DNA from 2 places in the Streptomyces sp. ATCC 21386 genome. Region 1 is predicted to be linked to the other one. Evidence: predicted binding sites of a transcription regulator. Region 1 holds the regulator's gene; the other holds the start of a gene.
What was found. Region 1 encodes HspR, which represses chaperone genes until heat shock. Its sites were predicted from a motif close to TTGAGNNNNNNNNNCTCAA; they were not measured.

Region 1 (4,973 bases):
ATCGAGCGGAACACGACGATCCCGACCAAGCGGTCCGAGATCTTCACCACCGCCGAGGACAACCAGCCCTCCGTGCAGATCCAGGTCTACCAGGGCGAGCGCGAGATCGCGGCGTACAACAAGAAGCTCGGGATGTTCGAGCTGACCGGTCTGCCGCCGGCGCCCCGCGGCGTCCCGCAGATCGAGGTCTCCTTCGACATCGACGCCAACGGCATCATGCACGTGACCGCGAAGGACCTGGGCACGGGCAAGGAGCAGAAGATGACCGTCACCGGCGGCTCCTCGCTGCCGAAGGACGAGGTCGACCGCATGCGCCAGGAGGCCGAGCAGTACGCGGAGGAGGACCACCGCCGCCGCGAGGCCGCCGAGACCCGCAACCAGGGCGAGCAGCTCGTCTACCAGACCGAGAAGTTCCTCAAGGACAACGAGGACAAGGTCCCCGGTGACATCAAGACCGAGGTCGAGGCGTCCGTCGCCGAGCTGAAGGAAGTGCTCAAGGGCGAGGACACCGCCGAGATCCGCACGGCCACCGAGAAGGTCGCGGCCGTCTCGCAGAAGCTCGGCCAGGCCCTCTACGCCGACGCCCAGGCCGCGCAGGCCGCGGGCGGCGAGGCCGGCGCCGGCGCCGGTGACGCCAAGGCCGACGATGACGTCGTCGACGCCGAGATCGTCGACGAGGACCGTAAGGACGGTGCCGCGTGACGGAGGAGACCCCGGGCTTCGACGAGCAGCAGCCGCAGTCGGCTCAGCCGCAGCAGCCTGATGTCCCCTCCGGCTCCGCCGAGGACGCCGAGTCGAAGGCCGCCCCCCAGGAGGGGGCGGCCCCGGCCGGGGACGCGGCAGCGACGGCCCAGGTGGCCGGTCTGACGGCGCAGCTGGACCAGGTGCGTACGGCGCTCGGTGAGCGCACGGCGGACCTCCAGCGCCTCCAGGCCGAGTACCAGAACTACCGTCGGCGGGTCGAGCGCGACCGGATCACGGTCAAGGAGATCGCCATCGCGAACCTCCTGACCGAACTCCTGCCCGTACTCGACGACATCGGCCGCGCGCGCGAGCACGGCGAACTCGTCGGCGGCTTCAAGTCCGTCGCCGAGTCGCTCGAGACCGTCGCCGCGAAGATGGGCCTCATGCAGTTCGGCAAGGAGGGCGAGCCCTTCGACCCGACGATCCACGAGGCCCTGATGCACAGCTACGCGCCCGACGTCACCGAGACGACGTGCGTGGCGATTCTCCAGCCGGGGTATCGCATCGGCGAGCGCACCATCCGCCCCGCGCGGGTGGCCGTGGCCGAGCCGCAGCCCGGCGCGCAGACCGCCAAGGCCGAGGAGGCCGAGGCGGCCGACGACAAGGAGAGCGGTGGCCCGGACGAGGGCTGACGCCACAGGCCGACACGGCATGCAGGGTGAGTGGAAGGAGGGACGTCGAGGATGAGTACCAAGGACTTCATCGAGAAGGACTACTACAAGGTCCTCGGCGTCCCCAAGGACGCCACCGAGGCCGAGATCAAGAAGGCGTACCGCAAGCTCGCCCGCGAGTACCACCCGGACGCCAACAAGGGGAACGTCAAGGCCGAGGAGCGCTTCAAGGAGATCTCCGAGGCCAACGACATCCTCGGTGACCCCAAGAAGCGCAAGGAGTACGACGAGGCCCGCACCCTCTTCGGCAACGGCGGCTTCCGCCCCGGACCCGGCGCCGGCGGCGGCTCGTTCAACTTCGACCTGGGCGACCTCTTCGGAGGCGGCGCGCAGGGCGGCGGGGGGAGCGGGCGGCTTCGGCGGGGGCATCGGCGACGTCTTCGGCGGCCTGTTCAACCGGGGCAGCTCCGGCACCACCCGGGTGCAGCCCCGGCGCGGCCAGGACATCGAGTCCGAGGTCACGCTGAGCTTCACCGAGGCCATCGAGGGCGCGACCGTACCGCTGCGCATGTCCTCGCAGTCGCCCTGCAAGGCCTGTTCGGGCACCGGCGATGCCAACGGCACCCCCCGGGTGTGCCCGACGTGCGTCGGAACCGGCCAGGTCGCGCGGGGCTCGGGCGGCGGTTTCTCGCTCACCGACCCCTGCCCGGACTGCAAGGGCCGCGGCCTGATCGCCGAGCACCCCTGCGACATCTGCAAGGGCTCAGGCCGCGCCAAGTCCTCCCGCACCATGCAGGTCCGGATCCCGGCGGGCGTCTCCGACGGCCAGCGGATCCGGCTGCGCGGCAAGGGCGCCCCCGGTGAACGGGGCGGCCCCGCGGGCGACCTGTACGTCGTCGTGCACGTCGACCCGCACCCGGTGTTCGGCCGCAAGGACGACAACCTCACGGTGACCGTCCCGGTGACGTACCCCGAGGCGGCACTCGGCGGAGAGGTCCGGGTCCCGACCCTGGGCGGTCCGCCGGTCACCCTGAAACTGCCTCCGGGCACCCCGAACGGCCGTACGATGCGGGCCCGGGGCAAGGGCGCCTTCCGCAAGGACGGCACCCGCGGGGACCTGTTGATCACGGTCGAGGTGAGTGTCCCGAAGGACCTGTCGGGGAAGGCTCGTGACGCGCTGGAGGCGTATCGCGAGGCGACCGCGGGCGAGGACCCGCGAGCGGAGCTGTTCCAGGCCGCGAAGGGAGCATGAATGTGATGGACGGCCGCCGTAGGAACCCTTATGAGCTGACGGAAGAGACACCGGTGTACGTCATCTCGGTGGCCGCCCAGCTCTCCGGTCTGCACCCGCAGACCCTGCGCCAGTACGACCGTCTCGGCCTGGTCTCCCCGGACCGCACCGCCGGGCGGGGCCGTCGCTACTCGGCCCGTGACATCGAACTGCTGCGCACCGTCCAGCAGTTGTCGCAGGACGAGGGCATCAACCTGGCCGGCATCAAGCGCATCATCGAGCTGGAGAACCAGGTCGCCGCGCTCCAGTCCCGGGTGGCCGAGATGGAGGCCGCGCTCGACGGCGCCGCCGCGGCCATGCGCCAGCGCGAGGCGGCGGTCCACGCGTCGTACCGGCGCGATCTGGTGCCGTACCAGGAAGTGCAGCAGAGCAGCGCGTTGGTGGTGTGGCGGCCGAAGGGGCGGCAGCCGTCGGCAGACTGACGGTACGTCAAGTAGGAAGAGGGGCCCGGAGGTTCAGCTGAACCTCCGGGCCCCTGCTGTGTCCTGGTAGGTGTGCTCAGGGGGCCAGGGCCGCCCAGGCGTCGTCGGGGGCGGATTCGGTGCCGTCGGTGTGGAGGGCGGTCACCCAGTAGAAGTGGGTGGTGCCGGCGGCGGCCGTGGTGTCGGTGTACGACGTGCCGGTGACCGGGTCGGCGGTCAGGGGCTCGTAGGCGGCGGTGGCCGGGTTCCACCGGTACACCCGGTAGCCCGTGATGTCCGTCCCGTCGGAGTCGCCTGACAGCTTCCAGGTGAGGTCGACGCCGGCCCCGCCGGCGGCCTTCCCGGCGCTCGCGTCGACCAGCCGGTCCGCGGGGGTCTCCACGGTGGGCCGCAGGTCGAGCTCGGTGACGGTCGTGGACACCATCTTGTCGGCCGACGTGTAGGTGGAGTTGCCCGAGGTGTCCACCGCGTCCACGAAGTACGTGTGGTGCTCGCCGTCCTGGAGGTTCGCCGAGTCGACGAGCCGGCTGGTGCCCGCCTCGACCGTGCCCACATGCGTGTACTCGGTCCCGTCGTCCACCGTGCTGAGGCGGAACACGTTGTACTCGGCGAGGTCGGAGACCGGGCTGTCGTCCCAGTCCAGGACCGTGCCGTACTCGGTGGCGGTGGCCGTGAACCCGGTGACGAGCGGCGGGGCGGTGCCGTCGCCGTAGCCGTGGGAGATGGTCTGCGAGGGGGCCGACTCCCGGCCGAGCGCGTCGACGGTCGTCACCCAGTACACGTAGAACCCGTCGTCGGGGCTCGGCACGACCGTGGTGTCGGTGCAGGTGTAGGTGTACTTGGTGCCGTAGGCGGTGTCGGTGAGCTTCGGTTCGCAGGGCACCACCCGGGAGTCGACGACGTCGAAGGTCCCGGTCGCCTCGTCGAAGCGGCGCTCCTCGCGGTGGACGCGGAACTCGGTCGGCGCGTACGGCGACACGTCCCAGCGCAGATCGACGCCGCCGCCGTCCTCCGGCCGGTTCTCCGTCTTCCAGAAGTACGTCGTCGCGAGCGGCCGGGCGATCGACACCACCGACGAGTACGCGGTGTTGCCCGCCGCGTCCGACACCGCGACCTTGTAGTACGAGGTCTCCCCGTACGGGGCGGTGGCATCGGTCGCCGAGTTGCCCCAGGGGCCCTTGACCTCCTCGAACGGTCCGTCGGGCGAGGCGGCCCTCAGCAGCCGGTTCGTCTCGGCACCTTCGGACATCCACCAGAGGGACACCCCGTGGAGGGAGGACTCACCGCTGACCTTCAGATCCCGGACGGTCGGCGGGATCCGGTCCACCGTGGTGACCAGCTGATCGGCCGTGCCCGTCGACGTGTTGCCCGCCTTGTCGTAGGCGCGGACCTCGTAGTAGTACGCCGCGCCCGACTTCGGCAGCCCGGTGTCGGTGTACGAGGTGGAGGTGGTCGTCGCGACCGGCGTGCTGCCGAACGAAGCGCCCTTGAGCCGCCGGTAGACCTTGTACCCGGCGAGGTCCATCTCCTTGTTCTTCGCCCAGGTGACCTTGGCCCTGCCGGTGGCCTCGTCGTACGCGACCGCGGCCCCCGTCGGGACGAACGGCTTGACCGTGTCGACGGTGGCGGAGGTGCGGGGCGTGTAGGCGAACTTGACCTTGGCGGACCCGGTCCAGTTGACGTAGTCGACGCGGAGGGTGTGCTTGCCGGAGGGGATGGTGACGTTGACGGTCTTGGAGACGGTCGTCGAGCCGTTCGTCCAGAGGTTGATCTTGCGGGCGTCGGTGGTGCCGGGGTCGAGGTAGACGCGGATGCCGTCGAGGCCGGTGGCGGAGAGGGTGAAGGGGCCGCCGGAGCCGAAGTCGCGGGTCACGGTCCAGCGGACGCCGAAGTTGTTGGCGGGCA
Region 2 (4,973 bases), 3.1 Mb from region 1:
TCATCGCCGACGACACCGACGGCAACCCCGTGCTGCCCGCCTGGTTCCTGGTCGAGGCGGCCCGCGACATGCCCCGACTGGTGGAGGCGCGCCGGTGAGCACGGCCGGCGGCAAGGGCCGGGGGAAACGGAAGACACAGCGGGACCTCGCAGCCGAGGCGTTCGAGGCGGGGCTGGAGGCGGTGCGGCGCAACTCCGCGCTGCGGGCGGTCGGGTTCAGCGTCTGCCGCAAGGAGAAGTGCGACCTCGCGCCCCGTGAGGGCCTCGTCCGGGTCGACTCCGAGGGCGTGCTGCACGCGCACCCCGACCGGCTCGCCGCCCCCGACGCCTGGGCCTGGGCCATCGCCCACGCCGCCCTCCACCTGGGTTTCGGACACGTCCCGCCGGCGCAGGGCGAGCCCACCCAGCCCGACCGGTTCGACCTCGCCGCCCGCTGCGTCGCCGTCAACCGGTTCCTGCTCACCTTCCCCGTCGGCGTGACGCCCGAGCACCTGCCCGCCGGCTACCCGGACGGCGACGAGGAGCGCCTCGCCGCACGCTGGCGCCGTGACGGACTCCCGGCGGCGTACGAGCACTGCGGCACAGCCGGCGGGGAGCCCGACCAACTGCTGCTGCCCTGGCCCAAGTGGCTGGGCACACCCACGGACTGGCAGCTCGCCTTCGCGCACGCCCTCACCCGCACGATGTCCGCCGCGATGGACATGGCCGGCGGCCGCCGGGAGTCCCTGGAGGACGAGCCGACCCGCATGCGGCCCTGGGAGAAGGCGCTGAGCTGGTTCATCTCCTCCTACCCGCTGCTCGGCGGCATCGCGGCCGGCATCCGGATCGTCGCCGACGTCGAACTCGCCCACGCCCACGGCATCTCCGTCGCGGCCGTCGACGCGGAGGCGGGCGAGATCTACCTCAACCCGCTCCGCCAGTTCGACGACGAGGAGTGGCGGTTCATCCTCGCCCACGAGATGCTGCACGCCGCCCTGCGTCACGGCGACCGCTGCGGCACCCGCGACCCGTTCCTGTTCAACATCGCCGCCGACTACGTCATCAACGACTGGCTGCGCGAGATGCAGGTCGGCACCATGCCCGAGGGGCTGCTGTACGACCCCGAACTGACCGGGCTGTCGGCCGAGGAGGTCTACGACCGGATCGTCGGCGACCTGCGCCGGATGCGCAGGCTCGCCACCCCGCGCGGCAAGGGCGTGGGCGACATCCTCGGCGGTCCGCTCGGCTCGCCGCGCGACTACGTGGACCTCGACGAGTTCTACCGCCGGGGCCTCGCCCGGGGCTTCGACCTGCACGAGCGGCAGGAACGCGGCCTGCTGCCCGCCGGTCTGGTCGAGGAGATCCGTGCCCTCAGCCATCCGCCCCTGCCCTGGGACGCACAACTCGCCCGCTGGTTCGACGAGTTCGTACCCAGCCCTCAGGCCGTACGCACCTACGCGCGCCCTTCGCGCCGTCAGTCCGCCACCCCCGACATCCCGCGCGCCGGACGGTACTTCCCGCCCGAGGAGATCGCCCGCTGCACCTTCGGTGTCGTCCTCGACACCTCCGGTTCCATGGACCGGACGCTGCTCGGCAAGGCGCTGGGCGCGATCGCCTCGTACGCGGCGGCCCGGGACGTACCGGCCGCCCGGGTCGTGTTCTGCGACGCCGCGCCGCACGACGCGGGATACCTGCCGGTCACCGAGATCGCCGGGCGGGTACGGGTACGCGGGCGCGGCGGTACGGAACTGCAGCCGGGCGTCGATCTGCTGCACCGCGCCGACGACTTCCCGCCGGGCGCGCCGGTCCTGGTCATCACGGACGGCTGGTGCGACGTGCTGCGGGTACGGCGGGAGCACGCGTATCTGATCCCCCAAGGTGCTCGCCTGCCGTTCACCGCGCGGGGGCCGGTGTTCAGGGTGAGATGAGCCTCGTACCCGCCGGAGTGTGATCGGATGGGGGCACGGAACCCCGGCGACGGGATCCCCGTGGCGGAGACCCCCGCAGCGGAATCCCCCGCGACGGGACTCCGGCATCGTGACTGACAGGAAAGGACTCATCGTGGCCACCACGCGCACCGCACACACCGTCTGGGAAGGCGAGCTGCTCAAGGGCACCGGCACCGTCACCTTCGACTCCTCCGGCATCGGTTCGCAGCCGGTGTCGTGGCCGTCGCGCGCGGAGCAGGCGAACGGCAAGACCAGCCCCGAGGAGCTGATCGCGGCCGCCCACTCCAGCTGCTTCTCCATGGCGCTCTCCCACGGCCTCACGGGCGCGGGCACCCCGCCCACCCGCCTGGAGACCAAGGCCGACGTGACGTTCCAGCCGGGCGAGGGCATCACCGGCATCCACCTCACCGTCCGCGGCGAGGTCCCCGGCCTCGACGCGGCCGGCTTCCAGGAGGCGGCCGAGGGCGCAAAGAAGAACTGCCCGGTCAGCCAGGCCCTGACCGGCACGACGATCACGCTGACGGCCGAGCTGGCCTGACCGTCTGCTTCGTGCGCCCCGTCTCCGCCCCATTGACAAGAGCCCACTCAAGTTTTGTGCTGGTGGTGGGAACACTTGGCGGACCTCGCGGATCCTTGCGGACTCCGCTGGAAGGGGACGGCGATGGGGCGTGCGGTCGGGATCGATCTCGGGACGACGAACTCGGTGGTGGCCCTGCTGGAGGGCGGTGAGCCGACCGTCGTCGTCAACGCGGAGGGACAGCGGACCACACCGTCGGTGGTGGCCTTCGCCAAGAACGCCGAGGTGCTCGTCGGCGAGATCGCCAAGCGGCAGGCCGTGACGAACGTGGAGCGCACGGCGCGCTCCGTCAAACGCCACATGGGCGACGCGAGTTGGCGGTTCCCCACGGAGGGCTCCGTGGACGGCACCCGCTACCGGGCCCAGGAACTGTCCGCGCGCGTGCTGCAGAAGCTGAAGCGGGACGCCGAGTCGTACCTCGGGGAGGACGTCACCGACGCCGTCATCACGGTGCCCGCGTACTTCGACGACGCGCAGCGGCAGGCGACGAAGGAAGCGGGGGAGATCGCGGGCCTGAAGGTCCTGCGGATCATCAACGAGCCCACGGCGGCGGCCCTCGCCTACGGCCTGGACCGGGGCGAGGAGCAGACCGTCCTCGTCTTCGACCTCGGCGGCGGCACCTTCGACGTCTCCCTCCTGGAGATCGGTGACGGGGTCATCGAGGTGAAGGCCACCAACGGCGACACCCGGCTCGGGGGCGACGACTGGGACCAGCGGGTCGTAGAGCATCTCGTCCAACGCTTCCGGGGGCAGCACGGCGTCGATCTCGGCCGCGACAAGATGGCGTTGCAGCGGCTGAGGGAGGGCGCCGAGCGGGCCAAGATCGAGCTGTCCAGCTCCTCCGAGACGTCGATCAACCTCCCGTACGTCACCGCCTCCGCCGAAGGCCCCCTCCACCTGGAGGAGACGCTGACGCGCGCCCAGTTCCAGGAGCTGACCGCCGACCTGCTCGACCGGTGCAGGACGCCGTTCCACCAGGCCGTCAAGGACGCGGGGGTGAAGCTCGCGGCGATCGACCACGTCATCCTCGTGGGCGGTTCGACGCGGATGCCCGCCGTGAGCGACCTGGTCCGGGAACTCACCGGCAAGGACCCGCACAAGGGGGTGAATCCCGACGAGGTGGTGGCGGTCGGCGCCGCGCTCCAGGCGGGCGTCATCCGGGGCGACGTGAAGGACGTCCTGCTCCTCGACGTCACCCCGCTGTCCCTGGGCATCGAGACCAAGGGCGGCATCATGACCAAGCTGATCGAGCGCAACACGACGATTCCCACACGCCGTTCGGAGATCTTCACGACGGCGGCCGACAACCAGCCCTCGGTCGGCATCCAGGTGTACCAGGGCGAGCGGGAGATCGCCGCGTACAACAAGAAGCTGGGCGTCTTCGACCTCACCGGGCTGCCGCCCGCGCCGCGGGGTGTCCCGCAGATCGAGGTGGCCTTCGACATCGACGCGAACGGCATCATGCATGTCTCGGCGAAGGACCTCGCCACCGGCCGTGAACAGAAGATGACGGTGACCGGCGGCTCCGCGCTCCCCAAGGACGACATCGACCGCATGATGCGGGAGGCCGAGCAGTACGCCGACGACGACCGCCGGCGCCGTGAGGCCGCCGAGACCCGCAACCACGCCGAGCAACTCGCCTACCAGACCGAGAAGTTCCTCCGCGAGAACGAGGAGCGCGTCCCCGCCGACAGCAGGGCCGAGGTGGAGTCCGCGGTGGCGGAGGTGAAGCGCCTCCTGGAGCACCCCGAGGACACCGCGTCCCTTCGCGCCGCAACCGACCACCTCTCCACCGTCAGCCAGCGCATGGGCCAGGCCATGTACGCGGCGGCCGCCGGCCGGGCCGAGACACCGCCCTCCGGCCCGGCCGGCCGGCGGAACGCGACCGAGGAAGAGGACACGACCGTGGTCGACGCGGAGATCGTGGACGAGGAGAAGGGGCCGAAGGGCGGGGCGGCGTAGGAAGGACCCGGCGGCGGCAGGAAGGCGCGGGAAGGCGGGCGGCCCCACGCTCCGGGTCGACGGGGGCGGCGGCCGCCCGCTCGCCGGGCACGGGCCGGGACCGCGGGGCCGTCCGTCTTCGCGGCGTCGCTTCACCCGCGTCCGCCGCGACGGCGGCCGGCGCTCCTGGCGGGTGGCGGCCGTGCCGACCCCGGCGTGCCCGGCGGAGGGGCGGGTGGCGCTCAGTATGTGTCGCGGTACCGCTTCAGGATGTCCCGCGTCGCCTCGGCGGAGGCGGCGTGTGCCGCCATGTGGTCGAGGACCTCGAGGTGGAGGGAGACCTCGCTGCGGGAGTCGAGGTAGAGGGCGCCGGTGAGGTACTCGCTGTAGACCATGTCGGGGAGTTCCGGTTCGGCGAAGCGGAAGAGGGAGAAGGGGGCGTAGGTGCCCGGGTGGGGGCCGCTGGCGAACTCGCAGACCTGGAGGCTCACATGGTCCTTCTCGGTGACGTCGAGAAGCCGGTCGATC

Region 2: a site for HspR is predicted at 2,498-2,516, ahead of dnaK (molecular chaperone DnaK). Genes of this name have one in related genera too.

What each region holds. Positions count from the first base shown of each region.
Region 1 is NZ_JAAVVL010000001.1:277,104-282,076, forward strand. It holds gene dnaK (molecular chaperone DnaK) at 1-702, shown strand, start outside; gene grpE (nucleotide exchange factor GrpE) at 699-1,376, shown strand; partial or broken gene dnaJ (molecular chaperone DnaJ) at 1,428-2,607, shown strand; gene GWK25_RS01305 (heat shock protein transcriptional repressor HspR) at 2,613-3,068, shown strand; gene GWK25_RS01310 (PA14 domain-containing protein) at 3,145-4,973, opposite strand, start outside.
Region 2 is NZ_JAAVVL010000001.1:3,354,115-3,359,087, forward strand. It holds gene GWK25_RS14655 (ATP-binding protein) at 1-98, shown strand, start outside; gene GWK25_RS14660 (hypothetical protein) at 95-1,906, shown strand; gene GWK25_RS14665 (OsmC family protein) at 2,040-2,465, shown strand; gene dnaK (molecular chaperone DnaK) at 2,589-4,466, shown strand; gene GWK25_RS14675 (helix-turn-helix transcriptional regulator) at 4,688-4,973, opposite strand, start outside.